Regions from separate parts of the Planomicrobium sp. MB-3u-38 genome, predicted to be linked through region 1. Evidence: riboswitches for the same ligand, from Rfam matches in the RefSeq annotation. Region 1 holds a riboswitch; each other region holds the start of a gene.

The links. Region 1 has a riboswitch for thiamine pyrophosphate ahead of CXF70_RS05180 (lipoate--protein ligase family protein). Riboswitches for the same ligand answer to the same signal wherever they lie in the genome.
Region 2: another riboswitch for thiamine pyrophosphate. It lies ahead of thiT (energy-coupled thiamine transporter ThiT); the one in region 1 lies ahead of CXF70_RS05180 (lipoate--protein ligase family protein).
Region 3: another riboswitch for thiamine pyrophosphate. It lies ahead of CXF70_RS12920 (YkoF family thiamine/hydroxymethylpyrimidine-binding protein); the one in region 1 lies ahead of CXF70_RS05180 (lipoate--protein ligase family protein).

What each region holds. Positions count from the first base shown of each region.
Region 1 covers NZ_PJBO01000010.1:21,801-32,737, forward strand. Annotated here, with positions in the region: gene CXF70_RS05130 (NUDIX hydrolase) at 24-536, opposite strand; gene CXF70_RS05135 (TM2 domain-containing protein) at 647-856, shown strand; gene CXF70_RS05140 (hypothetical protein) at 912-1,112, opposite strand; gene CXF70_RS05145 (S9 family peptidase) at 1,330-3,270, shown strand; gene CXF70_RS05150 (SRPBCC domain-containing protein) at 3,402-3,914, shown strand; gene CXF70_RS18420 (VOC family protein) at 3,917-4,189, shown strand; gene CXF70_RS18425 (VOC family protein) at 4,174-4,356, shown strand; gene CXF70_RS05160 (vWA domain-containing protein) at 4,408-5,799, opposite strand; gene mug (G/U mismatch-specific DNA glycosylase) at 5,962-6,498, shown strand; gene CXF70_RS05170 (DUF2975 domain-containing protein) at 6,614-7,096, shown strand; gene lipA (lipoyl synthase) at 7,287-8,231, opposite strand; gene CXF70_RS05180 (lipoate--protein ligase family protein) at 8,243-9,067, opposite strand; TPP riboswitch at 9,149-9,252, opposite strand; gene CXF70_RS05185 (cysteine hydrolase family protein) at 9,384-9,902, shown strand; gene CXF70_RS05190 (GNAT family N-acetyltransferase) at 9,954-10,832, opposite strand; gene CXF70_RS05195 (SDR family oxidoreductase) at 10,909-10,937, opposite strand, start outside.
Region 2 covers NZ_PJBO01000072.1:1,557-12,493, forward strand. Annotated here, with positions in the region: gene CXF70_RS15120 (M3 family oligoendopeptidase) at 1-1,369, opposite strand, end outside; gene CXF70_RS15125 (tryptophan-rich sensory protein) at 1,573-2,292, shown strand; gene map (type I methionyl aminopeptidase) at 2,777-3,529, opposite strand; gene thiT (energy-coupled thiamine transporter ThiT) at 3,647-4,222, opposite strand; TPP riboswitch at 4,317-4,416, opposite strand; gene CXF70_RS15140 (M20 family metallopeptidase) at 4,558-5,631, shown strand; gene CXF70_RS18395 (hypothetical protein) at 5,701-5,847, shown strand; gene CXF70_RS15145 (SGNH/GDSL hydrolase family protein) at 5,893-6,825, opposite strand; gene CXF70_RS15150 (aminopeptidase) at 6,838-8,067, opposite strand; gene CXF70_RS15155 (DEAD/DEAH box helicase) at 8,067-9,224, opposite strand; gene CXF70_RS15160 (DHA2 family efflux MFS transporter permease subunit) at 9,358-10,830, opposite strand.
Region 3 covers NZ_PJBO01000060.1:353,000-363,936, forward strand. Annotated here, with positions in the region: gene CXF70_RS12905 (energy-coupling factor transporter transmembrane component T family protein) at 1-661, opposite strand, end outside; gene CXF70_RS12910 (ABC transporter ATP-binding protein) at 642-2,129, opposite strand; gene CXF70_RS12915 (ECF transporter S component) at 2,065-2,646, opposite strand; gene CXF70_RS12920 (YkoF family thiamine/hydroxymethylpyrimidine-binding protein) at 2,639-3,241, opposite strand; TPP riboswitch at 3,352-3,456, opposite strand; gene CXF70_RS12925 (Na+/H+ antiporter) at 3,667-5,700, shown strand; gene CXF70_RS12930 (DsbA family oxidoreductase) at 5,890-6,540, shown strand; gene CXF70_RS12935 (IDEAL domain-containing protein) at 6,565-6,891, shown strand; gene CXF70_RS12940 (IDEAL domain-containing protein) at 7,113-7,445, shown strand; gene CXF70_RS12945 (Gfo/Idh/MocA family protein) at 7,661-8,758, opposite strand; gene CXF70_RS12950 (ThuA domain-containing protein) at 8,771-9,514, opposite strand; gene CXF70_RS12955 (Gfo/Idh/MocA family protein) at 9,548-10,708, opposite strand; gene CXF70_RS12960 (SCP2 sterol-binding domain-containing protein) at 10,936-10,937, shown strand, end outside.

The sequences.
Region 1 (10,937 bases):
TTTCAAAATATAAGTTTGATTTTTTAAATTTTTATAGTGTTCAACCATTCCAGCACAAAATTCTCCCGCATAATAAAATGCTGGGACGGATCCTTACTGTAAAACAACCTATTTGAATCGATCGCTTCCTGAACAGGCAGCCAGACAGGCTTGTATTCTTCTTCCAGTTCATAACCAAAAAGCGACTGGTCAATCGTCTCTTCATTGTCCAGCTCACAAATAAAATATTGCGAATCCATATGGAAATGGAATTCGCGGGATGAATGATCCGGCCGCTGCTCCGCAACGATTCCAAATTCTTCTTTTATGATGCAATTGATGTATCCCGTCTCTTCCGCTACTTCTCTTATTAACGCTTCTGTGAGACCCTCGCCTTTTTCGACCCCGCCTCCCGGAAATTTGCAATAGCCAAGATCAGAACGGACCATCAAAATTTTTTCATTTTCGATTATGATAGCGCGGACTGCTGTTCGATGGATAATGTTATCGGATTTAATATCTTCGGTAATGGAACTGATAGTTTTGTTAAATTGCATCGTCTTCTCCTCAGTGTACGGATTGGGGTGAAATATATTTTTCTATGTTTGCCCAGATTAATTATCATCAAATCGGGAAAAGAATCTTATAAGCAGAAAGGATGATCGGAATGAAAAACAAATTAGCGGCCGCTTTGCTCGCGATATTTCTCGGAGACTTCGGCGCCCATAAATTTTACCTGGGCAAACCAGGCACAGGCCTAATCTATCTCCTGTTCTTCTGGACAGGTATACCTGCGGTGATTGGTGTAATCGAAGGTATTATTTACCTCTTATCTTCTGAGGAAGACTTTCAGAGAAAATACAGCAAGAGATATTAACAGTAAAATTTCAAGCATGCTTCCGGTAATCACCGGGAAGCATGCTTTTTTGTTTTCATGTAGAAAAAGGGCCGATGAAAAAACAGAGAGCCAAGCCGATCAAGGCTCCAACCTGGAAAGATAATTTGCTTTTGAAAATCAGCCGAAGTATCATTGCCGGAACGAGCATCCAGAGCCCGATCGGCAAAACGTACCCAGTTAAAATCGGCCAGAAACCATCCAGCATACTTTCAAACAGCACTGAAGAAAAAACCATTTTTTCAACTCCTTGTCTCTAATTCTCCCATCTTTAATGAATCTATTATACTAAATAATGAATATTTTGTATGTAATATTACTTATTATTGACCAGTTATTTTACAAACTTTTTCAATATAGCAATTTTATTGTTTCTCCCATTAAAATTATCCAACAATTCCAACTCTTCTCCTGTTAAAATTAATATACTTAAGTTGAACAGGAGGCGTTTTCTGATGGAGAGAAAAATAGTGCCTTACGGCAGCTGGAAGTCGCCGATTACCAGTGAATTGATAATAAAGGATACAGTAGCTCTTGAAGGCATCGCTTATGAAGGAAATGATCTTTATTGGCTTGAACGCCTTCCTTCTGAAGGCGGCCGCAGCCGGGTCATGAAAAAGACTTCGGATAATGCGCTGGCCGAACAGACACCTGCTCCTTTCAATGTCCGGACACGGGTTCATGAATACGGCGGCGCCCCTTTCGCAGTCTTCGGCGAACGTCTCTATTTCTCCAATTTTGAAGACAATCTTTTATATTTGAAAATAGGTGAAAATCAGCCGAAACAGATTACATCCGACTCAAACCACCGCTATGCAGATGCAGGAATCGACCGGCCAAATCAACGCCTTTATTGGATTCGTGAAGATCACACAAATTCTTCACTTGCTCCCGAAACAACCATCGTTGTGATGAATGCGGATGGAAGCGATCAGAAGATTGCCGTTTCGGGCAACGATTTCTACTCGAATCCACGGGTAAGCCCGGATGCCAAGCACCTGGCTTATCTTACGTGGAGTCATCCGCATATGCCGTGGGATGAGTCTGAATTATGGGTGGCTGATATTAATGAAGATGGCACACTTTCCAATAACCGAAAATTGACCGGCGGCTCCGGTGTTTCGATTGTCCAGCCGCTGTGGTCACCAGGTGGCACACTCTATTTCCTGTCAGACCACAGCAATTGGTGGAATCTGATGCGCTGTTATGGCAGCCACAAAGAAGAAGTTTGTCCGGTCAAAGCGGAATTCGGTTCACATAGTTCAGTGCTCGGCAAATCGGATTATTGCTTTGTCGATGAAAATACGATCATCGCTTCTTATTCACAGCACGGCATGAGGCAGCTTGCAAGCGTGGATGTCTGGAATGGACGCTTGAATCCCATAACGAATCGATTCACGTCATTTTCATCTCTTCAGTCAAATGGAGATAAAGTCGCTTTTATTGCAGCGTCGCCGACAGAGTTTCCACGGATCACGGTAATGGACACAGATTCATTGAAGCTGGAAGATATAAAGATCGCATCGGAATTCCTCATCGACACGGATTATTTATCGCTGCCGGAAGCAATTGAGTTCCCTACAGCCAACAATAAAACAGCACACGCGCTTTACTATGCACCGAGCAATCCCGACTTTACAGCGCCTAAAGGTGAAAAGCCGCCATTGCTTGTACATGCACATGGCGGGCCGGTCGGCGCCACTTCTTCCGCACTCAATCTGGTGAAGCAATACTGGACCAGCCGCGGCTTTGCGCTGGTTGATGTGAATTACGGCGGTTCAACCGGTTATGGGCGGGAATACAGGGACCGCCTGAGAGGCCGATGGGGCATTGTCGATGTCGAAGACTGCGCCAACGCCGTCCAATATCTTATTGACCGCGGGGACGTGGACCATGGCCGAGTCGCTATCGCCGGTGGATCAGCTGGCGGTTATACGACACTCGCTTCCCTCGTCTTTACCGATATTTACAAGGCTGGCGCAAGCCATTTCGGTTTGAGCGAACTGGAAAGTTTTGTACTGGAAACCCATAAATTCGAGTCGCATTATCTGCACGGGCTCATTGCACCTTATCCTGAAGAAAAACATGTATTCCATGAACGTTCGCCGATCCATTTCACCGACCGTTTATCGTGTCCCGTGATCTTTTTCCAAGGTCTTGACGATAAAGTGGTGCCGCCGAATCAGGCTGTGCCGATGGTCGAAGCTCTTCGTAAAAAAGGTCTGCCTGTCGCTTATCTGGAATTCGAAGGCGAAGGACACGGCTTCCGGAAAGCTGAGAATATCAAACGCTCCATTGACGGTGAGTTCTATTTTTACAGCTGCATCTTCGGATTCGAACCGGCCGACAAAATCGAACCGGTTGAAATTGATAATTTACACTCAGAAGAAATTTAATTTGGATAACTGAATTTTCATTTTATTTCAGTCGGAAAATCGCTATACTGTAAGTGACAAACCGGTCATTTCTTCTGAAAGGAGGAGCAGCATATAAGATCGGATATCTGAGACACGAGGAGGATATTCCAATGTCGAGGAAACAAACTCGGACACGAACTGAGGGACGGGAACTGATCATGGAACGAAGTTTTGATGCGCCGAAAAAGCTGGTTTATGAAGCCCATGTCACTCCGGACAGCGTTGCCCGCTGGTGGGGACCAACCGGCTGGGAGACTCATAGCACCGAAATGGCAGTCGAACCGGGTGGTGTGTGGCATTATTGCATGCGCTCTTCGGAAGACGGCCAGGAGGCATGGGGCAAAGCGACCTATCAGGAAGTGGTTCCTGACGCACGGCTGGTTTATGTGGATGCCTTTGCGGACCAATACGGCAATGAACTGGCAGAAATGCCAAAAATGCTGATTCAGGTGGATTTCTCCGAAGAGGGCAAACAAACGAAAATCACTTCCCGCACGCTTTTTGATTCGGAAGAAGAATTACAGAAAATCATTGATATGCAGGCCGTTGAAGGCATGTCGGAAACTTATGACAGACTGGATGAATTCTTGCATGACCAGCAAAAAAACAAGGAAGAAGGTTAAGCATGATTACAAAAATGTTCCCTTATTTGAATTTTGACGGACAAGGCCAGGAAGCGGCCCACTTCTACACCGATGTCCTGGATGGTGACCTGGTCGGGCTCATGACTTATGGCGATGCAAACGGCGATGATATGGAAGGCATACCGGAAGAAGCGAAAGATATGGTCATGAACGCCCAAATCGTTTTGAAGAATGGTGATTACCTCATGATTTCGGATGTGCCGCCTGGCATGGGGATTTCCTACAGGAAAGCAATAATGTGTCGCTTACTTTGACACTCGATGACAAGGAAGAAGCAAGGATCATTTTCGGAAAGCTGGCAGAAGGCGGTATGGTCAGCATGGACCTGCAGGAAACATTCTGGAGCCCTCTATATGGAAATCTGATCGACCGCTTTGGCATCGAATGGCAGATATCCGTGGATCCTGAAACAGGAAAATAAAGATCAGTAAAAGCCAGTTTCCTGAATTGCTCAGGAAGCTGGCTTTTTTGATCAGGATTTATAATCGTCCATTTTCTCTTCTTCGAGTTGATCGACTTGTTCACGGAGCTTTTCATATACTTCTTTGCGGATTTCGTCTTTGCGTTCCGACTCCTGTCTGAAATGCTGCCTCACTGTTTCATAACGTGTATCGATCAGTTCGAGGTAACGGTCCACTGCTTCTTGGTCTTTAAATTTCCCAAGTTCTTTCAGATCGTAATGAATGGCGTACATCTCATTTTTGGAGGCCAGGGAAAGGAAGCTGACATCGTTGTTGGCTGCCAGGAGCTCGCCGTAAATATCGTTGCTTTGCGAAAGGATATCCAGTTTCCTGTCATTCCCCCAGGCCAGCCACTCCCAATAGAGGCGGCTGTATTCCTGCTCGAGATATTCGTTCAATTCACTTTCGGAATAAACCGATTTGTATTGGCCATTCCCTGCTTTAGCTACGGCTTCCAGCTGTTTCTGCCCTTCATTGTCCACATCGAATCCGATAATGTTCACTTCCGCTTGAATGTCCGATTCGTTCAGCGATGCAGCAGCCGCAACCGGATCACCGTCGCATGTCTCGATGCCGTCACTGACAACGTAAACCACATTGCGCACGTTGTCGCCTTTATGCTCTTTCAAATCCGTTTCAGCGGCTTCGATGGCTCCTGCCAGAGGCGTCCATCCAGCAGGATTGAATTGATCGAGTGATTCTGCGAATTGCTGCTCATCATAAGCGCCGAGGTCGTAGACGACTTCGTTGCTCGCACAGGACATCGCCTTGTCAGCGTCCGTGCCTGTTCCTTCATGTCCATAAACGCGCAGCATGATATTTGCCCCTTCCGGGAGGTCGGATGCATATTTTTCAATCGCAGACTTTGCCAGTTCCATCTTCTGGCCGCCGCTTACTTCTCCCGCCATGCTTCCACTTGCATCCAGCAGAATGGCGACATTGACCGTTTCTGTGTCAGGAATGTCAATTTCATCTTCTGGAGTTGCAGAATCGATTTTAATGACCGGATCCACTTCATTTATGATCGTGGCCGCTTCTTCCACATCCGCCGCTAATAAGGTGACTGCCAGCGAATAGGCTTCTTCCCCTGTCATTCCGGCAGGTGCCGCTTCCAGTTCTTCATTCAATTCCTCTTTTTGCTGATCAGTCATTTCATTGGGAACATACTTCCCCTTTTCTTTCACCATTTCTTCTACATTATGTATGGCTGCTTCCGGAATATCGCTTTCTTCTTTTTCCGCGGGAGCTGCTGCCTCTTCATCACTTTCTTCGACCGCTGCCACCTTCTTTTCAGCCGCTTGCTCCTTTTCCGCCACCGCTTCTTCATCAGCTGTCGAACAGCCAGCAAGAATTGCCAGCAGCAATAGAGCTATCATAAACCATTTCGCTTTGGTGAGTTCCATAAAAATCAATCCTCCTAATCTGATTCTACCGTTCTGTTACGTTCAGAGAAATCTATGGTTTCATTATTATGGAAATTCAGTACTTTGGAACTGTAAGATACAGGAATAAAGACAGAAACTGCACTCAGTAATTAACTTGTTTAAATCGGGTATGATAAATACATGAGCATCCAATTAAAGGAGGATTCCATATTGCATTTAGAACCGATTCCAGATCACATACAACCCGGGTTGAAGATATTGTTCGTCGGTTTCAACCCCAGTATCCGTTCGTCAGAAACCGGTTATCATTACGCGAATCCGAATAACCGTTTCTGGAAAATCCTCTTTCTCGCAGGCATTACGCCACGAAAATTCCGGCCCGATGAAAACAGCAAACTGCTGGAGCTCGGGCTTGGCCTGACGAATATTGTGCCTCGTCCTACAAAGGAAGCCGCCGAGATCACAAAAGAGGAATACCGCATCGGCGCGGAAAAACTGAAAAAAAAGATCCAGCGCCTTCAACCGGCCGCTGTCTGTTTCGTCGGCAAAGGCGTCTATCAGCAATACAGCAAAAGACGCCTCGTGCCTTGGGGCGAACAGAATGATCCGGTCATTCCCGGAATCGCTGAATTCGTTGCGCCTTCGTCCAGTGGACTTGTACGGATCAAACAGGATGAAATTGTCGCGATTTATAAGGGCCTGCAGAAATATCTGTAGCTTCACTTAAAAGATCACGATAATTAAACATCAAATTAAGATAATTATTTATTGATATTCAATAAATAATAGTGTATTATCTCATTAATAACAACTACAAGATGAGGTGTTCTTAATGAAACGGACTTCAACTACCGTATTAAAAGCCGCCGTTTTTCTCGTCGGTCTTCCGGTGCTTGCTGTGTGCATTTACGGATTATCCCGATTTGATCCGAATTCGCCATACTGGGCTCTTCCGGAACTCGAAAATTTACAGTACCCGTTGTTGATCGGCATGTATATCGGCATGATCCCATTTTTCATCGCGCTGTACCAATCACTGAAACTGCTTAATTACATCGACCGGAACGAAGCTTTCTCCATTCTTTCGGTAAAGGCAATCCGCAATATCAAACGTTGTGCTGTTGCCATCATCATTGTCTATCTGATTGAAATGCCGTTCCTTTATATGCTGACCATGGCAGATGATGCGCCAGCCATCATCATGGGATTGTTCGTCATTTTCGCGTCGCTTGTGGTCGCGGTGTTTGCTGCCGTTCTCCAGAAGTTATTGCAGGATGCCATCCGAATCAAATCCGAGAACGACTTGACGGTTTGACAGTAATTATAGGAAGAAATTATGGAAGATTACCAATCTCTGGTGGTCTTTTTTTAGACGTCAATGATTCTGCCATTTGGGTTTGCGTTATATACCTCTTTATTTGCAATAAAGCAATTTCATCGAATTCAATAATATTTTAACTATGAAAAAAGCCACCGCAAGAGCGATGGCATGGCACAAAATAGTTTTAAAAAGTTTCCACTTCCAATGTCTTGCCCTGCGACTCATAGCCTTTCATGTACTTGATGCGGCGCTGTGCCGAAGTTGCGTTGACCTGTTCATCCGCGTGATAGGAAGAGCGCACCATCGGCCCTGCTTCGCAATGGCTGAAGCCTTTCGACAACGCAATTTCCTTCAGTTCAGCGAATTCATCCGGGTGGTAATAGCGCTCCACATTCAGATGCTTCTTGGTTGGCTGCAGGTACTGGCCGATCGCCATGATGTCTACGTTGTGCGCGCGCAGATCATCCATTGTTTCGATAATCTCTTCCTTCGTTTCTCCAAGCCCGACCATGATGCTCGACTTGGTCGGCGTGTTCGGCGCAATTTCCTTGACCCGCTCCAGCAACTGAAGTGAACGGTCATACATCGCCCGCGCACGCACCCGCTTCGTCAGGCGTCTGACGGTTTCGATATTATGGTTGAAAATATCAGGCGCACTGTCCATCAGCGTGTGGAGGCTTTCGTAATCGCCTTTCATGTCGGATGGCAGAATCTCCACAGTCGTTGCCGGCATTCTTCTCCGGATCGCCCGCACTGTCTCGGCAAACACTGCTGCGCCCCCGTCATTCAAATCGTCCCGTGCCACTGCAGTGACCACGACATGTTTCAAGCCCATGATTTCAACTGATTCCGCGACGCGTTCCGGCTCGCCCAGATCAAGCTCGTTCGGCAAACCTGTTTTGACCGCGCAGAAGCGGCAGCCTCTCGTGCAGGTGTCCCCAAGAATCATGAAGGTGGCGGTTTTGCGCTCACTCCAGCATTCATGGATATTCGGACACCGTGCTTCCTCGCACACCGTGTTCAGCTTTTTCTCCCGCATCAATTTCTTGAGTCCCGTGAACGATTCGTTCGTATTGATTTTCACCTTCAGCCAATCCGGTTTCCGTATGTATTCTTCTTGTTTCGACATTTAAACTCCTCCTATTTTTCAGTTGAGTAACTCCAATCAAGATTTTTATACTTCGTTTCCGCCAGCTGATTGATTTCCACCAATTTTGCATCTGACAGCGCAAGCGGTTCCAATTTAATGCCCAGCCCTTTTTCAAAGCCTTTTTTAAAAGCGGCCTTCACTTCATCGAAGACAAAGGATTTGCCGGTCGCCGCGTTGATGGATATGGCTTTTTCCTTGAACGCTTCCCTTGCCCGATGTTTTATTTCGCGTGAAGGATAACTGAATAAATCGAATAGCTTCACGCTGTCAATTTCAATGGGAATGGAGCCATGCTGCAGGATGATTCCTTTCTTTCTCATCTGAGCGCTGCCGGCGGCTTTCTTGCCATCGACCAAAAGTTCATACCAGGACGACTTATCAAAGCAGACAGCTGAATCCGTTTTCTCCATCGATGACTCCGGTATTGCAAACTCTGAGCTGATGCCAAGTTCCCGGTAGCCTTCCAATAAACCTTTCGAAATAACCGAATAAGCTTCCTTCACAGAACGCGGCATCGCCGGATGAGATTCAGGCACCACTACACTGTATGTCAATTCCTGGTCGTGCAGCACAGCGCGTCCGCCTGTCTGCCTTCGGACGATTTCCGCTCCGTAAGCTGACGCCTGCCCGAAGTCGATTTTTTTATCGGCATCCTGAAAACGGCCTATTGAAATGCCAGCAGGTGACCAGCCGTAAAACCGGATGGTTGGTCCGATTTCCCCTTTTTCCAGCCATTCCAGCATCAATTCATCCAGAGCCATATTGAAAGCTGGGCTATTGTGGCCGGAATCGATGAATCCCCAAATTTCCTCCATCGCTTCTCCCCCTTTTTTGCACAAAAAAATACACGGCTTCCATAGAAATGGACAGCAGTGCAAAGTGGTTGCATCCGAACAAGCATGCATTTACCACTTCCCTCCGCCGGCATAATCCAGATCAGGTTCAAAGGGTCCAAGCAATGCTTGTCTCAGCCCGAAAAGCGGCTCCCCCAGTGCATAATTTATTTGTTACCCAAATCCTATCATAAGGTAACAGAAAAACAAACCTCTTTTTTATTTTCATCTGACAGGAAGGTTTTAGAACGTTGCTGTCGAATAAAAAGATTAGAATAATCAAAGAGGAGTAGATTCCATGCCGAACACGGCTTTGTTGATAATTGATGCTCAAAACGAAATGTTCGACCCTGCCAATCCTGTCCATGAAAGCGAGCGGCTGCTCGGAAATCTGCAGATGCTGATCCAAAAAGCGCGTTCAGCGAACGTTCCGGTTATCTACATCCAGCATAACGACGCCGGACTTGTGGAAGGCACCGATTTCTGGCAGATTCATGAGTCGCTGCAACCGCAGCCAGATGATGTAGTCGTCCAGAAAAAAACGCCGGATTCGTTTCATGAAACGACGCTTTTGGAACAATTGAAAAGACAGGGGATTCAGAATCTCGTCATCGCTGGCAACCAGACGGAATACTGTGTAGATGCTACTACGCAAAGCGCCGTCAGGCATGGCTTCCATGTGACGCTGGCAAAAGACGCCCACGGCACCTGGGACTCGGAAACGATGAGCGCAGAACAGATCATCGAACATCATAATGAGATGTTGAGCAACTCAGCTGAACTGCGCGAGACCCGTGACATCCAATTTACGGACTGAATTCATTGAAGGAGGAAAGCGCCTTTTTTACTGGTGCTTTCCTTTATGATTTCAAGAATGCGACGTCATCGGAAATGTAAAGTAGCGTGGCAAGCCGCTTGGCGCTCGCCGAATAAATAGACGGTCACTTGCCGTATTTATTTCTTTGGAATAGATATCATCATTTTGAAATTCCGGAGTAAAATATAAATGAATGTTTTCCGTCTCTTTTGAAACAATATATGGGAGAATGTTTTTGGCATCTACAGCACTTTTCGAAATTATGTCATAGACATGCAGATTTCCATCAGCTTCTTCGAAGATAACAATCAGATCTAGTTCACTCACATAATAAAGAGCTTCCGCATATTGCAGCAAGTAGTGAAAACAAAGCAGGTGTGCATTGTTTCTGACACCCAAAACTGCAGAGACAGGTACTCTGTTTTCCGCAAAATCTTTTAATAAGGTAAAATCCTTCTTTACGTCGAGTTTTCGGATAGTATTTGCAATCGCCGGCCCCAAATCACTCCTCTTCATTTTAAGCTTGGTTTCCACTATTGCTTCAAATCCAAATTTAGGATAAAACTCCAATACGGAATCATTAGCGAAGAGATAGATGAACTCACATTCTTCTTCATATTTTGCTATGACAATTTCCATCAGTTCAGCGGCCAATCCCTGATTACGGTAATCGGGATGGGTCATCACAGTTCCCAATTGAATCGCTTTTACGTCTTTGCCGTTTAGAACCAGGTTCATCTTGTTGACGGAAACATTGGCGACAACCCGATCGCCGTCATTATATGAATAACAAATGTAATCCCCATTCCAACACCCCGCTTCGATCCATTTGCTGAAATCCAGTCCAAATACCTGCTTTGAAAGCTCATTAAAACTTCCCCTGTATTTCATATTCGAACGATAATCAAAAATCAATTGGTAATTTGACATTAGGCTTCCTCCGTTTTTAAACAATCCGTTTGAAATTTATTATTTTCAGTGCTTGAAAATTTCAATGAGTTCCCAATTATCTTTCAAAACCGCCTTCCGAATGGA
Region 2 (10,937 bases), on a different contig from region 1:
GGATATTCATGAAGAAAGCGACACTGCGCTGAACTTTATCTTCAAGCAGAGCGATTTTCTCATCATTGGATGATGCATTCTTCACTGCCGCATCAGCAACAATCATTTCAGCGAATGTAGAAGCTGTCTCTGCGACATTCATTGCGTAAGATCGGTTGATCTGGTGAACCGGACGCAGCGCGTACGAATGGAAAGCATGTCCCAATTCATGCGCCAAGGTTGCAACGTTCGACATCGAGCCGCTGTAAGTCATGAAAATACGCGATTCTTCAGTTAATGGAAGGCCTGTACAAAAACCACCTGGCCGTTTGTTCGGACGGTCTTCCGCTTCAATCCATCCTTTTTCGAAAGCATGGCGTGAGAATTTTTCAAGTTCCGGACCGAATTTCTTGAAATGCTCCAGAATGAATTCCGCACCTTCCTGATAGGAAAAAGTTTGTGTGCTCTCAGTTACCGGAGCGTCCACATCATACCAATCAAGCCCGTCTTTTCCGAGCAGCTCCGCCTTCTGATTAAGGTAATCGACGAACGGCTGTTTATTTTTTGAAATGGCGCTCCACATAGCATCCAAAGTCTGCTGTTTCATCCGGTTGATCTGCAGCGGTTCCTGCAACGGATTTTCCCATCCGCGTTTCTTGTATATTTCTAAACGGAATCCCGCTATGGAATTTAAGGTTTTCGCAAAGAAATCTTCTTTTTCTGTCCATGCATCTTCCAGCTTTTCGTATGATTCTTTTCTTACTTGAGGATCTGCGTGTGAACTTAAGTTGTTTGCCTGCCCGACAGACATGGTTTTTTCCTGACCATCTACGGTTATTTTGATTTTAATGTCACCCACAAGCATATCGTAGAGCTGGCTCCATCCGTGATAACCGTCCATGCTCAAAGCAGTGATCAAGTTTTCTTCCTTCTCGGATAGCAATTGCTTTGCTTCGTCCCGCCATTCATTTAAAACGAAAGAGAATTCACGAAGTTTGTCGTCATCCATCAACTCATTCCATACAGCATCATCCGTTTTCGTCAGGTCCTGCTGAATTTTCTGAAGAGCCGAGTTAAAACGCGCGCTCAGGCTGGCAGATTCACTCTGCAGCAGCGACGCTTTTTTATCTTCTGAATTTTGCGCCTGCAAACAGCCGATAAACGCGCTTGACTGGCGGAGGTGCAGCATCATTTCTTTTACAGCTTCAAGCACCTCTGCCACTTGCTGGGCATCAGCGGCTTTTTCAGGTACGGAAAAATTACGGGAAAGTTTTTCAAACTCCTCCAATTTGGGTCCTGCTTCATCCATATGTACGCGGAGCTCTTCTGACTCACTGCCTCCTGGGAACAAGACATCCAAGTCCCATACTTCCGGAAATTTCACTGTCATGGCTTTTCCTCCTGATAAACTAAATTTTCTAAAAACACTTATCAGTATACCATTGTTCTTCGGTTTACGGAATATTTGGCAAAGCCGATCGGACACGATGACATAATATTGACGATTTCCCGGAACTTTTTATTCAAATCAACGAACAGTTAATTGTTGTCAGAAACAAGGAACGGTATACTGTTAGCGAGGAGGGATCACAGATGTTCCGTTTGATATTAATGACAATCGCCTTTTTGGCCATCATTGCAATTAACGCATTAGCCAATATCCTGCCGATCAACGGTCAAACCACAGGAGAAATTTCCAACAGGCTTCCTGTTCTGTTCACCCCTGCCGGTTATGTCTTTTCGATCTGGTCAGTCATATACATATTATTAGCTATCTGGATTGCTGGATTCTGGATCCGTTATAAGAAAGAAAAAGAACTTCCTTCCCGAGCCATCAGTTTGTATTTCATCTTAAGCGCTGCGGCCAATATCACCTGGCTATTCCTATGGCATTATGAATACTTCGCCTGGTCTATAGCAGCGATGCTCCTCTACCTCGGTTCACTTATTCTGTTATATCTCCAATATGGTAATAATGAGAGAAAATTTACCGAACGGCTGCCGATTTCAGTAAATATGGGTTGGATCAGTGTTGCGACCATTACAAATATCAGTTATGTACTCACTTATTATAATTGGGGCGGTTGGGGCCTCAGCAACGAGTTATGGGCAGTCATCATGCTGACTGTTGCTACAGCTCTTGCACTGCATGTCCGTTTCCATCACTCCGATATTCCTTTCACTTTAGTGTTTGTCTGGGCATTCATCGGTATTGCAGTCAAACACGGACTGGATGAAATGCTCGTTACAACAGCTTCCTTATTCCTGAGCGGGGTGATCATTACAGGAATCCTTCTTATCAAGAAAAAGTGATGTTGCCCTATGATAAAATGTTTCCATCAAAAAAGCCTGCACTATGCAGGCTTTTTTGATGGCTGTCGAGAAATCGACACTTCTCAAATCATTTCGCTTTAGGCGGACGCGTTCCGCAAGGAGCTGCCTGACGCTTCATTTAAGTTTAGTCTGAACTGACGGATCGTCTCCTTTAGATATCAAAAGTAAAAGACATTTCTATTATAGAATGCGAATTGAGATATGGAGCAAAACAGCGAAGACTCCCAGGCGACCAAGTGAAGTGCTGAGATCCACTCGGGCGAAGTGGAACGAGCACGAGTTAGCTCAGCACAAGCAGCCAAGTGCGGCCAAAGTATTTCGGCCAGCGCTTTGCGACGAAGCTAGCGCAGCGATGCAGGAGCACGGTTTTTGGAAAGCGAAACTGTTTTGCGGAATATCGAATTTAAAATCTTTATCTTTCTCAACAAGCTGCAAAAAAAGCCTGCGCTATGCAGGCTTTTTTTTATTCTTCTAGTTTAGTCAATAAAATCGGTTCACCTTTTGTCACCAGCACTGTATGTTCAATCTGCGCGACAAGCGACTGGTCCGGGGTAATGAAAGTCCAGCCATCCCCGGATTCAATGATATGCTCAGCTTTTTGCGAGATGAAAGGCTCGACAGCGAGAACCATTCCTTCTTTAAGGATTGTCGTTTCCCAGGCATCATAATAATTCAGGATATGCTGAGGAGCTTCATGGAGTGATTTCCCAATGCCATGGCCTGTCAGGTTTTTGATGACAAACAAACCTTGCTCTTTCGCTTCCCGCTCAACCGCTTTACCGATCTGGTTTAATTTTGAACCTGCTTTGACTTTAGTCATCGCCCGTTCGAAAGCTTTTTCAGCCGCTTCACAAATCTTCTCTTTTTCAGGATGATTATCCCCTACGACAAAAGAAATCCCTGTATCCGAAAAATACCCCTCATAAGAACCGGAAACATCAATGTTGACGATATCCCCTTCCTTGATGACACGTTTCCCTGGAATACCGTGTGCCACTTCTTCATTTACACTGATGCACGTATAGCCCGGAAAATCATATTCGGATTTCGGACCGGAAACGCCGCCAAGTTCTTCGAACAATCGTCCGCCCAACTCATCAATTTCTTTGGTAGTTACGCCAGGCTTGGTTGCCGCTCTCATTTCCTCACGGATCTTCGCTACCATTTGCCCTGCTTTTTTTAACATTTCAATATCTTTTTCGTTAGTTGCAATCATCAAATACCCTTCTTTCAAGCTTTTCTATTCAAGAATTATAACATAAAAGAAAAGCGACAGGGGCCGCCGGAGTCTGAACAAAGAAAAGAAGACTATCATAAGATAGCCTTCAACTTTTCATTCTTTCACATCAATCAATCTCGGAGCTGCTATGAACAGAATGGAACAGACAACCGCTGTCAGCAGAAATGCCGGCACCATATAAGTCGCGTTGTACACAAACGAGTAAATATAAACATTACCCGTCGCAAATTCACTGAAGAACCAGATCCCCACGATTACATGGATGATATAGCGCAGAAATGCGCCGATCAAAGCTCCTGCTACAATCGAGGAAACCGCTTTGCCACGAGAACCATTCCGCAAATTTTTAAGATAAGCGGATCTCATTATTCCTGCCACCCCAACGCTCGCGAAAGCGACCAAGTAATCGAGTGTCACTTGTGTAAAAGCGAATCCGAATGATAAAGGCACAATATAGACACGCCCCGTAACAAGCTGCAGCAAGCCAACTGTAAGGCCGGTCAGAATACCGGCACCCATCCCGCGGCGGAACGCCATCAGGATAATCGGGATCATCACCAGACTGACCGATCCCCCCTGCGGCATACTGAACGCGATAAAATCCAATACAAAGCCAAGGGCTCCGAAAATCGCGATTTCGAGCATCAATAATAATTTTTTATTTCTCATGATATCCTCCCTAATGTTTGCACATCACCAGAAGGGCCGCCAATAAAAACCATACGAAAAGCGGCGCCAGGATAGACCCTGACGCCGCATAAGGGCAGGTTTCCATCCACATCCCTGCGCAAGTATTAACTTACAGGTTCAAAGGGTAAGAACGGTTCCGTTCACTCTCAGCAAAAGCTCCCCTTGTGGTGTATACAGTTATTTTCTTAACATCTGTATTGTAACGGACATAAAGATGGTATGCAAGTTCGTTTCAACTGGAGCCATTAGGGTATTGAGAAAGTAAATGTTTCAGAAAGGATGGTGGAGGCAGCTGAAATTGCTGCTGCACGCGTATGATCGAATTATTGAAAGAGCTGATAAAAATTAAAAGTGATACCAAAGAAGGCGCCAATGACGCTCTTCTTTTTTGCGCCCGCTGGCTCGAAGAATATGGTGAAGCGGTTGAAGTCCACGACAACAAAGGTTTTTTGATGCTGACTGCCCAAAAAGGCCAGGGATCAGAAAAATTGGTCTGGAATGGACATGTCGATGTGGTTCCTGGGCATGATGAACAATTTACGCCGATGGAAGAACTCGGCCGCTTGTATGGCCGCGGTTCAGCGGATATGAAAGCTGGCGTAGCCGCCATGATGCAGGCGTTCATCGAACTTGACCCTGAAAAATTAAAGCGTGAAGTCCATCTCCATATCGTCACCGATGAAGAAATCGGCGGCCATAACACTTCTGAATGGCTCGTGTCACAAGGCCACAGCGGTGACTTTATCATTTGCGGTGAACCTACAGGGTTGAAAGTCGGACTGCAGTCAAAAGGCATCCTGCATATGGACATGGTGTTCAAAGGCAAGCCGGCTCACGGCAGCCGCCCTTGGGAAGGCATTAATGCCATCGAGCAGGCGATGAAATATCATATGGCGATGGCTGAACTTCCTTTCCGTAAAGAATCTACTGAATATTACGAGCAGCCTTCCGTCAACTTGGCCATCATCAATGCCGGCAAGCGCTATAATATGGTTCCGGAACTTTGTGAAATGTCCTATGATATCCGTTTCATGCCGGGACAGGATCCCAAAGAGATTACGCGTCAGATGGTTGAACTCGGTGAAACACTGGGAATCGATTTTGATTATAAATCAAGTTCTTCCACGACACCGGCGCTGACAACGACAGCCGATAATCCATATATACAGACCTTGCAGGAAAGCATCCGGAGCAATACCGGAAATGACCCTGTGCTGTTCGGCCAGCATGGTGCTGCAGATACCCGCTATTACGCCGCTGTCAATGGAGGCGAAGGGGCGATCGAGTTTGGCCCGAGTGGCGATGACTGGCACGGCAATGCTGAATATGTGGAAATTTCAAGTGTCCATGAGTATAAAGACATTCTGGTGACTCATGCCTTAAGTTAAGTGCCATGTTTAAGGCAGTCCGAAAAAGGGCATTTAAATAGTATCTTTAAAACGAATGGAGCGATAAATATGGCAGTAGGTAGATTATTAAGAACAGCGATCAAATATGGTCCTATAGCATATCCGGTTATCCGTAAATTCATGAATAAAAAGAAAGCCAAAGGCAACGCTCAAACAAACACCAGCCAGTATAAAACAAAACAGACAAAAAGATAAGCAAAAATCCCGCTTCCTAATTTCAGGTAGCGGGATTTTTTAGTTCTATACTATTGGAAGGATTGTTCTTATAGCCAAATAATCTGAGTGAAGACTTGGAAACAATTGTGCAGACTGATCATCCGCCGTCAGTTCGGCTTCATCTTCTGCAGCCGGTTGAGGATTTTCATCCGCTTGTTCTTCCTGCCCTTGCAGGATTTCTTCAAAACTTACAGGGTTCGGTTGAGGCAGCTCTCTGTTTTCGATCGTCCAGCCACTTCGGTATTCTGCCAAAAATTCATTGGCCATGGCCTGATAGCCTTCTAAATTCGGATGGACATCCCCTGGATTCGGCACTTTCGATGTCGCATTTTCACCGAATGCATCGTCCACTGACACAAAAATCGCATCCGCTTTTTCAGCTTCATTTTCGAGTATCCTGTTTAAGATCTCCAATTGTTCAGCTATGCCTTTTTTCTGCGACTCACGGGCATGCGGGTAGGCAAAATAATATCCCATGACATATACATCCGCGTTTGGCGCAGCTTCATTTAGCCGATTCAATATATCGGCAATATTTTTTCTGGCTTTATTCAGGGCGAAGTCCGATTGGATGCGCTGGAACTGAAGGGAACCGTCAGCAGGATTCGCCTGGACCAGCCGCAGCAGATCATTGGCTCCTGCTGACAATGTAATGATATTTGCCGATGCCAGAAGTTTCTTCGTCTCTTCTTCCTCTACACGCTCCAGAACATCTGCTGTCGTGAATCCGGGAAAAGCGAGATCTTTCGAAAACAATGCGACCGGCTGGTTCCGGCCCAGCTCCTGTGCAATCAAATCAGCATAGCCAGCATCAATCTGGCTGTCAGGTGTCTGCCCGGCAGCGAGCGAATCACCCAGCGCAATATAGGCAGCCGGAATTTTCACTTCAGCTGCCGCTGTATTCACCATACTGATTGCAAAGGTCCCAGCCAGCAGTAATGCTGCAGTCTTTTTCATTATTATCACCTCTTAGAATGCCCAGTTGCCTTTTCGGAAAACCGGAATCTTCGATCCATCTGCAGTGACGCCATCGATATCCATTTCAGCACTGCCGATCATAAAGTCTTCATGGACAATGGACGTATTCAATCCCAGCTCTTCCAATTGCTCACGCTCAAGATCGCGTGCGCCCTCGTAGCATGTCGGATAGGAATCGCCGATTGCCAAGTGGTTTGAGGCATTTTCATCAAATAAAGTATTGAAGAATAACAGGCCTGAATCTGAAATTGGCGACTGGTGCGGCACCAATGCCACTTCGCCGAGATAAGCTGCGCCTTCATCAGAACTGATCATTTCATTTAACAGCTCTTCACCTGTTTCAGCTTCAGCTTTAACGATTTTGCCATTTTCGAAGGTCAGTGTGAATCCATCGATGATGTTGCCTTGATAAACAAATGGCTTTGTATTACGGACAAAACCGTTAACTCCATTTTTTAATGGTACAGTATAAACTTCCTCTGTCGGCATATTCGCGATGAACGGATTGCCTTGCGGCGTTTTTGAAGCGCCAGACATCCAGATATGCTTGTCTGGCAACTCGATTGTAAGATCAGTGCCAGGAGCGGAGTACTGCAGTTTTACAAAACGATGATCATTTAATTGGGCAGCGCGTTTCTCAAGAAAATCGATATGTTCCTTCCACAATGCAACAGCGTCTCCGCCCCCGATTCGCACGGTTTTGAATATTGCTTCCCAAAGAGCTTCAATCTGCTGATCCGGTTCAAGCTCCGGAAAGACTTTGGCAGCCCATTTTTCTGACGGGATTGCCACAATCGACCAGGCGACTTTATCGGAACCGACTGCCTGGCGGTATCTGGCCAATGCCTTGCCTGCTGCTTTTTGTGAGTTCGATAAACGTTTGGCTGGAATACCGGTCAATAAATCCGGATCTTCCGCATCGATCCACAAGAATGAACCGCCTTTTTCAATAATTTCGTCCCGCTGCAAGACCGACCATTCCGGATATTCCGTAAATGCCTCATCAGGCGCATGTTCATAATGGGTGCGTGTCTGTACTGGATCGGAATAATTTACGTGTACGTTTTTTGCCCCAGCCTCATAGGCTTTCTTTACAACCAGACGTGTGAAATCGATTGTGTCTGTCGTGGTGTTGATAAGAACGTGCTGATCCTTTTGGACATTAAGTCCAACGTATACGGTCAGCTCCGCATACTGCTCCATTTTATTCTGAAAATCCATTATTTTTTCCCCTTTGTGTTCACAGTCTTGCTTGACCCTTCAATCAATTCTCCGCCATGCATGATTTTCTGAACAGGCTTCGATGGCAAGTCCTTCGTGAATTTTTTATAGTGTCTTTCATCCTGATAAGCTAATAGCGTCAATACTTCACCGTCTTTTCCGGCTCTACCTGTCCGTCCTGACCGATGAAGATACTGATCGATTGTTTTGGGCACATCCACATGGATAACATGTGTCACAGAATCGATATCGAGTCCGCGTGCGGCGACCTCTGTCGCGATAAGAACCGAAACTTCCCCTTTGCGGAATGCGTCCAGTGCCCCTTTTCGTTCTTCTTTATTCATTTCAGAGTGCAAGGTCACTATTTTAGTGTCACGGAATTTCAATTTATTTTCCTTCATCAGCAGCTGATCGAGATTATTGACGAATGCCAGCGCTTTGACATTGTCGATGTGCGAAATACGGCGCAATAGATCCGTCTTATCGCGTTCGTCCACTTTGATGAATGAATGCGTCACTTTGCCCTGCATCGGCATATCCGCAGCTGTGACTTGAAGGCGTGTAGGGTGTTGCATCAGACGGTCGGCGACCAGCTCCACTTCTTCGGTTATTGTTGCGGATACCAGAACGAGCTGTCTTTCAGTCTGTGTTTTTTCAATCAGCGCTTTCATCACATTACGATGCTCGCGCGCCATCAATTGATCCCCTTCATCCAGGACCAGAATACGGATTTCATGCATTTTCAGCTTCTTGCTTTTGACAAGCTCATTCAAGCGGCCCGGTGTACCCACCACAATAGTCGGTTTCTTCTTCAATTTTTCCAGCTGGCGCTGCATATTGGCTCCGCCGATCAATTGGGCAACGGTGACATCTGTGCCTTCTGTCCACTCTCTCAGCACATTGACGATCTGCATCGACAACTCTTGGGAAGGGGCGATGATCATGGCCTGTGTCGCTGCTTTTTTGGGATTGACCCGTTCTAAAATCGGCAGTACGTACGCCAATGTTTTACCTGACCCTGTCGGTGATTGCGCCAGGATATCATTGCCGGCCAGCATCTCTGGAATCATCTGCTCCTGGATCGGCATAATTGATTCAAAACCTGTTTTTTTCCATTTTTCCTGCCACACTGGCTTTAATTCTTCTATAAATGTCATTTTAATTCCACCTTCTCTTCAATGCTTACAGTGTACCATATTTGGCGGTCTAACGCCTTTTTTTGATGAATCCGGCTTGCTTGATTCCTGTAAAATAAACAAAACCGCTCCAATTGTCGGAGCGGTTTGAAAATCAGGATTCTGTTGCTTCCTGGCGGGTATAGACAATGTCCTTTTCCTGTTCGGTTACGGGACGCTGCGGCTTTTTGATAAACAGCGCCAAAAGCAATGCAGTTAATGCGATGAAAGTAGAAACAAAAAATGAAAAATTGATCCCTTCCAGCATCGCCATGTTCACAATACTTTCCGGTGCTGTTCCATTCGCCATCAAATCGGCTGCGGCTGACTCGGTGCGCGTATTCATCAACGTGATCAGGAATGCGGAGCCGATTGCCCCTGAAACCTGCTGCAGTGTATTATTGATGGCCGTCCCGTGTGGATATGCTTTCATCGGCAACGTATTCAAGCCATTGGTCATGACCGGCATCATGACCAATGAAATACCGAGCATCCGGATGGAATAGATGATCATGATCTGCCAATAGCTTGTATCCAATGATAACTGGCTGAACAGATATGTTGTGATGACGACAAGTGATAACCCCGGGATTGCCAAGACTTTAGCGCCCCATTTATCAAACAGTCGGCCGGTGATCGGAGACATCATTCCCATGATCAAGGCACCCGGCAGCATCAATAATCCTGAGTTGATCGGTGAAATCCCTTTGATGGTCTGAATATAAATCGGCATCAGGATCATCGCAGAGAACATCGACATCGACAAGACAATTGAAATGACTGACGACAATGCGAACATCGGATATTTATAGATGCGGATCTCGAGCAGCGGCTCTTCCAATTTCAACTGGCGCAGCGCGAAGAGCACCAACGATGCCAGACCGACGGCAATTGTCAGGTAGACGACAGGGTCGGACCAGCCCATTGTGCCAGCCGAACTGAAGCCGTACAAAATGCCGCCAAAACCTAAGCTTGATAAAACCAGTGAAAATTTATCGAGCGAAATTTCCCGGTTCTGGAAGGTTAAGTTCTTTAATTTGAAAATCCCCAGCAGTAATGGAATCAACGCAACCGGCAATACGATGAAAAAAAGCACCCGCCAGTCATAATTTTGAACGATATACCCTGATAAGGTCGGACCGATTGCTGGTGCGACAACCATGACCAGCCCGAAGTATCCCATTGCTGTCCCACGTTTTTCAACAGGAAATGCCGCAAGCATAACGTTCATCAAAAGCGGCATCATCAATGCAGCACCGGAAGCCTGCAAAAGGCGTCCGGCCAAAAGGAAAGCAAAAGTCGGTGCCAGCGCAGCGATCAATGTCCCCAGTGAGAACAACGACATTGCAACGATAAAGATCGAGCGATTTGAAAAGCGCTGGATAAAATAGGCGCTGGCCGGTATCAATATCCCGTTGACCAGCATATATCCAGTGACCAGCCACTGGGCGGTAGCTGCTTTTATGCCAAAATCCGCCATGATTTCAGGCAATGCGATATTCAATAATGTCTGGTTGAAAATCGCTACAAATGCCCCTGTAAATAATATTGCGATTATGCCGTAAGGCGGTTTTTTCTGTTCGGTCATTTTCTTTCTTCCTCCATATATTTCATGCTGAATTTATTTTCCTCAATCTCCATTTCATTATTCTATACCTGCAGTATATATTTATCAATAAAAATATACCGACTGTT
Region 3 (10,937 bases), on a different contig from region 1:
GATAGAACTCTTTTCGGGCTTCACCGGTAAATCCACGCGCTTCCATCGCAAAAGCGGAGCGCTCCGCTTTTCTCACAGCTCCGGCAAGCATCGGAATAATGATTCTGCGGATATTAAGAAGCCTCTGCCACCAGTATTTTTCAACCGCTGTTCCGCGGAGGCGATGTGCCTGTTGGATCTGAAAGAATTCATCTCTCAGCACGGGGAGGAACTGATAGCCCACCAATACACCATAGGCTAGTTTTGGTGACAGTTTCAATTGCTGCATCAGGCTCATGACGAATTTTACCGGATCCGTCGTCAACGCGAACAGGAGAGAGAGGGAAGAAAACGCCAGAACACGGAAAGACAGGGATAACGCCAATGCCAGTTGCCTATCAGTCACATCATGTCCGAACAGCGACCATATGACTGTGCCGCCGGTTTCAGCACTGAAAACAATCGTTGTCCAGAGATAGCCGAATGCGCCCAGCACAAAAGGAAACATGAACAAAGTCCAAAGCTTCCAATTGATGCTGCTGAAAACGAACTGCATTAAAAGGATGCTGATAAAAACGAGCAGCGGCGTCCAAGGATTAAAGAAAAATGCGAGACCAAGCATCGCGATCGTCACTGTGATGAATTTCATCGCGGGATTCATATCATGCAAAAGATTCCGCACGTCGCGTCACTCCTTTCGGCGCTAGCAGGTTATGGGACGCAAGCAGTTCCACGTCTTGCCACACTCTCTCGGAAATAAATTTCCCGGTCATTCTGCCGTCTTTTAATAGCACAACAGAATCGGCGACTGCGGCAGCGAACTCCATATCATGCGTGACGATAAAAACAGTATCTCCCCGATCCAACCGGCTGTCGATAAGACGGAACAATTCCAAAAGCGCCGCTTCATCCTGGCCTGAAGTCGGTTCATCGAGAAACAGCACATTTCGTTTATCCGCCAGCATCGCTCCGATCGCCACCCGGCGTTTCTGGCCGTGGCTGACAGCAAAAGGATTGTGTTCCTTGATATCCGTTAAACGGAGAGACTCTATGAGATCATTCAGTTCCTGTTGGGAAGATGTTCCGCCAAAAGCCAGTTCGTCAAGGACTGTTGAAGTTAGAAACAGAAATTCTGGTGATTGTGGCACATAGCCGCACGGGTCTGATGCGAATTTCACGGCTACCTTTTTATAGATGCCGCAGATCGCTTTCACCAATGTCGATTTTCCGCTGCCATTTGGTCCTGCAATAACAATGCATTCCCCTTTTTTTGCAGTCATGGATAAAGGGTGGAGCATTGTATTGCCTTTCACCTTGACTGAAAGTCCGGTCGCAGTTAGAACGGTGGAATCAAGCATTGAATTCAACCGGAGCGGGTACCGCAATGTTTCATGTGGCTTGAAGATGGCATCTTCAGAAATTCTGCCATCGCTCGTAACCTTAATCTCACGGTTAAAAAATGTTCCCCAATAATCCAGCCTGTGTTCAACAGCGATGATTGTCAGATTGAACGTCTTTTGCAATTGATCGAGCCAAAGGATAAATTCTTTGGCGGTATATGGATCGAGATGCGAAATAGGTTCATCCAGCAACAGGACTTCGGGATTCATAACTAATGCACAGGCAGTGGCAACCCGCTGTTTCATTCCGCCGGAAAGTGTTTGGATTGAAACATGCCGGAGGTGGGACAGACCGGTTAAATCCAGGACATGACGGATCCGCTCCTCCATTTCGCTTGCCGGGGTATTCAAGTTTTCCAGTGTGAAGGCAAGCTCTTCTTCGACCGTCGGCATGCAGAACTGCGAATCCGGATCCTGAAAAACGGTTGCCACGCGGTGGTTGATTTCTCCCGGTGCATAAGAATCAGCCGATTTGCCGAAAGAGTGAATTTCGCCATCCACGATGCCATCGCAATTGGCGGGGTAGAGCCGGTTCAATAAATACAGCAACGTCGACTTGCCGGAGCCGCTGGGACCGGAAATGGCGACCCGTTCGCCGCGCTCGATCGCAAAAGAGATGGATGAAAGTGTCGGTGATTGGTCATCCGGAAAACGGAAGCTGACATTATTCATTTCAAAGATAGTGTCAGGCATTGGCATCACGCGGCTGTGTCCGGGCAATGGCGTAGCCGCGAAGTGAACCGGTCGCAAGCAGCGCATCCCCGATATATTTGCCGCCAATTCCTGCGATGATTGCTCCACTCAATACGCGCAGTGTGAACATCAGCGCAACGAATGAGGGATCGAGCGCCGCGTAGCCGGATACGAAATAACCGTAGATGAAGCTGAATACTGCCGCACCGATGCCTGCAAGCATAAATACGAAAATATTAAAGTGGCGGTAACGCGTCACAGCAAAAGCGGCTTCAGCGCCGAGCCCTTGAACAATCCCGGAAAGGATGAGACGCGGACCAACCGCATTTCCAAGCATCACTTCGATGATTGCCGCCATGGTTTCGGGAATTAAGGCAGCGCCGGGCTTACGGATAATGTGCATACAGATGATTGAAACGATAAACCAGATGCCGAACATCCATTCATAGGCGATGGGGCCGATCAGACCAGCCCATATATTGCCGAGGTGGATGAATAACAGGTAGACGATGCCAAACACGACTCCGAACAGGGACATCAATACAATTTCCTTCAGTTTCCACGATTTAAGCATTTTCGGTGCCCCCTTTGTGAGACGGGCTGTTGATGCTCATCGATACCGTCATGACCAGATGTCGGTGTTCATCAGAACGTGCATGAGTGAATGATTCTTCAAAGAATGCAAAGACATCGTGTATATCGCCGTGGATTCCGCTCGCGTAATGCATCGAATCGTTCCAGACGCAGTGTTCTTTTGCCCGTTCCACTTCACGGTAAATAACGCTCATATAATCCGGGTTGTTCATCGGATAAAGTGCAAACTGCGACGATACATACTGCTTTGTGTTATCCGTATTCAACAATTTATCGCCTTTGTCGAGGTAGACATCTCCTGACGAATCTCCCGGGCAGCCGATTGAGAACGTGCCGTACAATGCCACATGTTCGCCGGTTTTGGCTGCGTGCAGTGTCAGCGCTTTTGCTACATTGAAGACGTGATTCTGTTTTCCTCGGATGACGGTCGAGACATCATCCGTGTGCATCCAGACATTCGAGGTGTCTGTTTCATTCAGCGCCCCTTTGATTATTTTGATGAAGTCGCCGGACATCGGATTGAGCGTGAAGCGAAATCCGACAATCGGGCTGGTGCCGCATTGCAATGGTTCCATAACAATATTCCTCCTTAAAAATGTGCACAAAAAAGGCCGCATCCGTGAAGATGCAGCCACTGTTCCATGCAAATTAAAAGGAGAGTCGAGCTCCTGAAAAGTTCGTTTTGCGGAAAGTCACCGCACTTCCTCACGCAGGTCCTAACCTGATCGAGTCATAAGGGATCGGAGCTTTCGCTCGCATCTCAGCTAAATAAGCACCCCCAGTGCAGAAAACGGTATGCGGTTTTTGTGTTCGGGTTGACCCGATGGCTTCAGTGTAAATGAACGTGGAAAAGAAGTAAAGACCAGTAAATGAAAAAAGGAAGTTTGATTGAAATTTGACGCGCTTGATGCAGGGTTGCGCAAGAGAATTTTATTTGTATGATTTCAGGGTATAGCAAGAATACCGGAAAAACCAATGCGTGAGCGGAAGGGAGAATCCTATGGGCTTATTGTTTACCATATTAACACTGTTGATTTGTCTTTTGCTGTCGAATGTCATCAGTAATTATATCCCTTTTATCCCTGTGGCTCTGGTTCAAGTATCACTTGGCCTGATGCTGGTGCTGATGTTTGAGGGGATTTCGCTTGATATCGAAACTGAATGGTTCTTGCTGTTGTTTATTGCTCCGCTCTTATATAATGACGGCCATAATTATCCACGAGAAGAATTGTGGAGGATGAGAGGGCCGATTCTGGGCAACGCGGTTTTCCTCGTATTTTTGACGACGATTGTGGGCGGTTTGTTCATTCATTGGATGATACCTGAAATTCCGCTTGCTGCAGCATTTGCGCTTGCGGCTATTTTGTCTCCGACAGACCCAGTCGCGGTTAACGGCATTGCAAAACGAATCCATTTGCCAAAGGGTGTCCTGAATCTGGTCAGAGGAGAATCGCTGATCAATGATGCATCCGGACTTGTCGCGTTCAATTATGCAGTGGCGGCAGTTGTAACGGGTTATTTTTCATTACAGGAAGCGGTTCTGGACTTTTCTTATAAATTTGTGGCAGGCGGAATTTTCGGACTGGTACTCGCATTATTACTTATCGGCATCCGCCTGACGCTTCGGAAGCAAGGGATAACCGATGTGACATTTCATACACTTCTTCAGATTCTCACACCTTTTATCATCTTCATGATTACGGAAGACATTTTGCAGGCTTCCGGCGTAATCGCCGTCGTAGTGGCCGGGATCGTCCATTCTCTGGTACGGGACCAGACAGCGACACTGGTCGCAGAAGAACAAGTTGTGACAGAAAACATATGGACGATTATTCTGTTTATCCTGAACGGTATTGTGTTCCTGCTGCTCGGCATGAGTCTTCCGACTTCGATGAGCGGAATATTGGAAGATCCGGGCAGAGGATATGGGCTGGTATTCTTTTATGTTTTCGCTGTTGGAACTGTGATCTTAGGCATTCGATTTGTGTGGGCATATTTGTTTTCCATATATGAATTTCGCCGCGGAAAAATGCCCGACGCCCCGAAGCCGAATTTAAAAACAGCCTTGCTGATCAGCCTGACAGGTGTCCGCGGCACTATTACCATGGTCGGCGTGTTGTCGATACCTTTTCTGATGGAGAACGGTGAAGGTTTCCCTGAGCGACCGCTGCTTTTATTTCTTGCCGCAGGAACAATCCTGTACACTTTGCTGTTGGCCACTATTTGTCTGCCGCTGTTGAGCAAGAGTCCCGAAAAGCGGCAAAGAGAAACAGGAAAGATCAGTCTGGAAGAAGCCAGAAGGCGGGTACTGCTCGCTTCTCTTAAAAAAATCCGTCATGAAATGAATGAAGAAAACGAAGCGGCGGCTTATGATTTGATCGATGAATACAAATGGAGATTTGAGCAGCTTCAGCCTGCTGAAGGCACAAATGCGAAAGTGGATAATGAATTGGAGCGAAAACTTAAAGAAATCAGACGCCGTGGATTGAAAGCGGAAAGGAATTTCATCCAGAAAACCAAAGAAAACGGAAATATGGACCAGGATATATACGAAGCATTCGAAAAATCGTTCGATCGCCGGGAGGAAGCCGCCTCAAACAATGTCCGGACGGTAACTTTTTATTTGCAGGGGAAATTGAGAAGGGCGTGGAAACGTTTCAAGGGCTATCATCCGGAGGCGATTGAAAACCGGCCAGAACCTTTTCCGGAAGGTCGGAAACATCAAAGGGAAGCGATGATGGCCGCGATACAAGATCTGGAAAAGGTGAAGGATAAATTGGGTTATAAGGAATTGGTGAATGAAGTGATTTCTGATTACAGGCAAAAAATCAGCCGCTTAAATAATCCCGGCTCGATGAGTGCCAAAAAATATGAACTGCAAAAAGAGGAGCTCCGGATCAATGTACTGGATACCGGGCGCTCTGAAATTTTCCGGCTATATGAATCAGGAGTTATCACCAGAAAAGAAGCGCGAGACTTAAGGAGATTTATCAATCACATTGAAAGTGTTACTTTATATGAACAAAATGAATAAACCTGTTTAATGGGAGTCTTTAAAGAGAATCTCGAATTAAGAGCATATTTATTGTGTTCATGCATAAACCGGCGTAAAATTCCCATTAGTCACCAAATTTATAGGGGCTTTATTAAAAAGAAATACAGATGAAAATCGATTGATTTAAACTATATAACTATCTGGTTAGCAGAAAGGATGGTTTTTGATATGACAGTAAAAGTGAAAGTATATTCGGATTATGTTTGTCCGTTTTGTTTCCTGGCAGAACAGCCATTAGAGGAAGCGATCAAAGGGAAAGATGTGGAAGTTGAATGGATGCCTTTCGAGTTGCGTCCAGCTCCAAATCCGACATTGCGCCCTGAAGATGATTATCTCCAAACGACTTGGTCGCAGTCGGTCTACCCGATGGCTGAGCAGATGGGAATCGAGATAGTTCTTCCGGATGTGTCACCCCAGCCGCATACCCATTTGGCATTTGAAGGGTTTCAATATGCCAAAGAAAAAGGGGAAGGCACTGCCTATAATGAACGCATGCTGAAAGCCTTTTTCCAGGAGAGCCAGGATATCGGTGATGTCGATGTATTGACGAAACTGGCAGGGGAAGTCGGCTTGGATGAAAAAGAATATCGTGAAGCACTTGAGTCCCGTAAGTACAAAGAAGCTCACGAACAGGCACTTGAGCATTCTTATGAAGAGGCTGAGGTAACTGCTGTACCGACATTCGTGATCGGCGAGACAAAAATCGCCGGCATCCATACGAAAGAGACACTCGAACAGCTGATTGACGAAGAACTGCAGAAACAAAAGCCTAAAGTCTTGTTTGAAGGAATGGCTTGTGGACCAGGCGGTTTCTGCTAATACTACCAGAAGAGGTGTAAACCTATGACGAATAACAATAAAACGATTTTAAAGAATAATGATTGGGTAAAAGGCATTTCCCGACATGGTGAAATGATCATCGGTTTTGTAGATTCGATGAGTTTGGAACAAGAGGCAGTCTATGTTGTTGTGGCTGAAAGTGATAACGAAGAGCTGATCGGCAAAACGATTCCGATGCATTTTAATCAAGTGGAAGTCATTCCGACGGCGACAAGCAAAAATGCCGGCGAGCTTGAGTTTTTGATTGACCTGGCTTTGGCGACTGGTGATAAAGAATGGTTCGAAGAACTGTCTGCTGAATTGAATGAGAAGAAGCAAGCGGTTAATTAAGAAAAGCAGACTGAGAAGATGGTAATTCAAGAAAGAGCAGCGGTGTAATTGAGCCGCTGCTCTTTTTGATTGATTGTTTAAGCCCTAAAACCAATGTATTGATAGATGAGTAATATTCTCATATTGATGCGTAAGAGATCTAAAAGAGGGTATTGAAGATTATAGTGAAATAATCTTGGTTAAATTATCACAAAAATAAATGACAAAGCAGGTGTTAAGATATGAATGAAGAGACTACGATTTTAAAAACAACTGATTGGGTTAAAGGGACTTCGATTAAAGGTGAAATGGTTATTGGATTTATCGATTCGCTGAGCATGGTGCAGGGCGCTGTATATGTAACGGTTGCCAATAGTGATAATGACGCCATTGTAGGTTTGACGATTCCGCTTGCGGTCCAGCAGGTTGAAAGTTTGCCGCTTACTGCTCCGAAAGATACGGTACAGCTTGAGTACCTTATTGATCTGGCTTTGCAGACGGGTGATAAAGAGTGGTTTGAAGAGTTGACTGGTGAGTTGAATGGAAAGGGAAAGAAGTTAAATGAAATAATCTAAGTTAAAATAGTAGGTCTTTACAACAGCAGCAGGCAAAAGGTGCCATGCTGTTTTTTGTTTTGAAGAATTTAAAAAATTAATATCTGTTACTTGAATAACTCATCAAGTGCTAAAAACTTGCCGGAATTTGAATGGGAGAAGTCATCCTCTATAGGATGTACTTCTCCTTTCTTTTAATATAAATTAGTTTTTAAAATGAAAAAATATAATATACACTAGCTGAAAATCTGCTCGTTCCTCACAAATACTTCTGGCTTCGAACAAGTGCTTTCCATATGATGATACACGCCATCCCGTGATGAAGTTAAGAAGCCGTGCATCGCTTCCAATACATGATAAGCTAGTTGGCCGTTCGCTCGGTGCGTTTTGCCGTTCAGTATGGCATATGCCATGTCAGCAACACCAATGCCGCGGCCGTTCTCCTGGAAACTGGATATCAAAGGGATGTCGGTAAAGTTTTCTTCATCTTTTTTGCGCAGCCGCACCGGTCCGCCGAAATTATTGGGATCTGGAACGAGCAAAGTGCCTTCGCTTCCGTAGATTTCAATTGGCGGCAGGGTGGACCCGCCGAAAGCATCGAAACTGGAGGTTAGGGTACCGATCGCACCGGATGCAAAATCGATTGTTCCGGCTATATGTGTTTCAGTAGAAACGGTGATTTTCTGGCCGGCGTTCGGTTCACTCAGGATGGTCCGTTCCGGATAACTGATGCGCGCAGATCCCGCAATACGTTGGATGGGGCCGAGCAGAGCGATTAAAGCGGTTAAATAATAGGGTCCCATGTCAAACAGCGGACCACCGCCATTTTCATAATAGAAAGCAGGGTTCAGGTGCCAATGTTCATGTCCGCGGCTGATTACAAAAGCTGAAGCACCGATTGGGATGCCAATTTCGCCGTTTTCAATCAAATGCAGTGCGGTTTGTATTCCCGCTCCCAGGAATGTGTCCGGGGCGCCGCCGACCAATAAGCCTTTTTCCTGTGCTTTGTCCAACACCTGCTTGGCTTCCTGCAGGCTGATTGCCAGCGGTTTTCCCACATAGACATGTTTGCCGGCTTCCAATATTTGAAGGCAAACTTCAGCATGCACTTTCGGAAGCGTTAAATTGATGACCAGATCGATTTCCGGATCGGCCAGCAATTCCTGTACGGAGCAGGCTTTCGGAATGCCATATTGATCCGCTTGGGAGCGGGCCCGATCCAGTTCCAAATCTGCACAAGCTGTAAGCGATAGGTGTTTGTATGCCGGGATATTCTCCATATAGATGGAACTTATGTAGCCGCAGCCGATAATGCCGATTTTCATTGTGCGCATATTACTCCTCCTTCACTGGCTGTCGCCCATGCCGGTATAGTTTCCGGCATTTCCAGAAGATGCATATTTGTGATTGTTTGAATCTCTGTAGAGTGTTTTTCCTTCAGCCGCCCATAAAAATCCTCTTTTCATCATCAACGAAACTTCAGGCATCGCCATGATATCTGCTGAATGGCCCAGCGAATTGTAGAATACGCGCCCGGCGCCCCAGCGCTTTGTCCAGACAACCGGCATGTCGACAGCTTTGTTTGGGGTATGCGGCCCTTCTGCAACAGGGAAGCGGGTGGTGGCCAGCACTTCTACTGCCGGATCGATATGCAGATAGTATTGTTCGCTGACGACTGTGAAATCGTTCAATCCTTCTAAAAGGGGGCTCGAAGAATGTTTGATATTGATCATATATTCGATCCCGTCATTGCCTGGATGTGCGACCCAATTGCCGCCGGTCATAAATTGCCAGTCCACATTTTTTCGGAAAGAATCGCACATGCCGCCGTGGCTGCCCGCCAGTCCAACACCGCTGATGACAGCTTCCGAGATTTTGCGGACATATAGTGGAGCGATTTCACCCATCGTCCAGTTGGGGACGATCAAATCAAGCGCTTTTAGCTTTTCAGCATCTGCGTATGCGTCAAGTGTATTCGAGATTTCTACGTCGAAGTTTTCGGCAACGAGCAGTTCTTTATAAATTTTTGCTACTTGTTCCGGCTCATGGCCTTCCCAACCGCCTTGGACGATCAATGCTTTTTTCTTCACGGACTCAACACCCCTGTCGGTTCATATTTGTTTTTAAAGGCTGAATACTTCAATCCACTTTCTTTCCTTAATGGATAATTCGACAGCTTCAAGAACATGCTGGCATTTGACGCCATCGTTGAAATTAGGGACCGGCTGGTGGTCTTCCTGAAGTGCATCCATGAATTCCACGAAAGCGTGGGTAAATGTATGTTCATAGCCGATCGGATGTCCGGCTGGCCACCAGGCGCCAGCATAGGCATGCGCCGGATCGGTTGCGAGTACGCGGCGGAATCCTTGGACGTCATCCTGGTCGTCGGTGAAATAAACCTGCAATTCGTTCATTCGTTCAAAGTCGAAAATGACACTGCCTTTGCTGCCGTTGATTTCAAAAGAGTTTGTGCTGCGGTGTCCTGTTGCGAAACGGGTGGCTTCAAAACTGCCTAATGCGCCGTTTGCAAAGCGGGCCATGAACAGTGTCGCGTCGTCAACAGTAACAGGACCGGTTTTGGCTGAATGTCCGCCTGTTGCCGATAAACCAGCCGTTTCATCCGGAAGCGGCCGCTCTTTTATGAACGTTTCACTCATGCCGATGACATCAGCGATATCTCCAATAAGAAAATGGGCCATGTCGATCAGATGCGCTCCTAAATCACCATGCGCTCCGGAACCGGCAATTTCTTTCTGAAGCCGCCAGGCGAGGGGGAAGTCAGGGTCGACCAGCCAGTCCTGTAAAAACCAGGTCCGAAAATGATGGATGTCGCCCAATCGGCCACCGTCTATCAACTTTTTCGCCAGCAGCACAGCAGGGGCAAAACGGTAATTAAAGCCGACCATATGCTTTACGCCTGCTCCTACTGCCGCTTCCAGCATTTCACGTGAATCCTTCAGTGAAAGGGCCAAAGGTTTTTCGCAGTAGAGGTGTTTTCCGGCATCCGCCGCTGCGATTGCAATTTCCTTATGGGCGTTGCTCGGAGCGTTGATGTCGATCAAGTCGATATCATCCCTGGATACAAGATCTTTCCAATCGGAAGTATATTCTTCCCAGCCAAATTGCGTGGCGGCAGCTGTGACAGCATCAGTATTGCGGCCGCAAATCACTTTCATGTTCGGTTTTATGCGGTCCGGGAAGAACATAGGCAGCGCCCGGTAGCCGTTGCTGTGTGCTTTACCCATGAATTTATAGCCGACCATACCGATATTCAATGAATTCATCAAATCATCCCCTATCTTTGTTTACTTGCTAAACAAACTTGGCTTTATTTTCTCGAATATTTAAAATTCTGTCAAATTTAAGAATTCATTTTTAGGATTTTTTTAGAAAATATACTATTTCTGCAAGGAAAGAGGAATCAGAGGGTATCGGATAGAATAAAACAAAAGGTGCCATCGAATAGGCTTTTGATTTGGAACCATTTATAGATTAAAAGGGGATGAAGAGAAT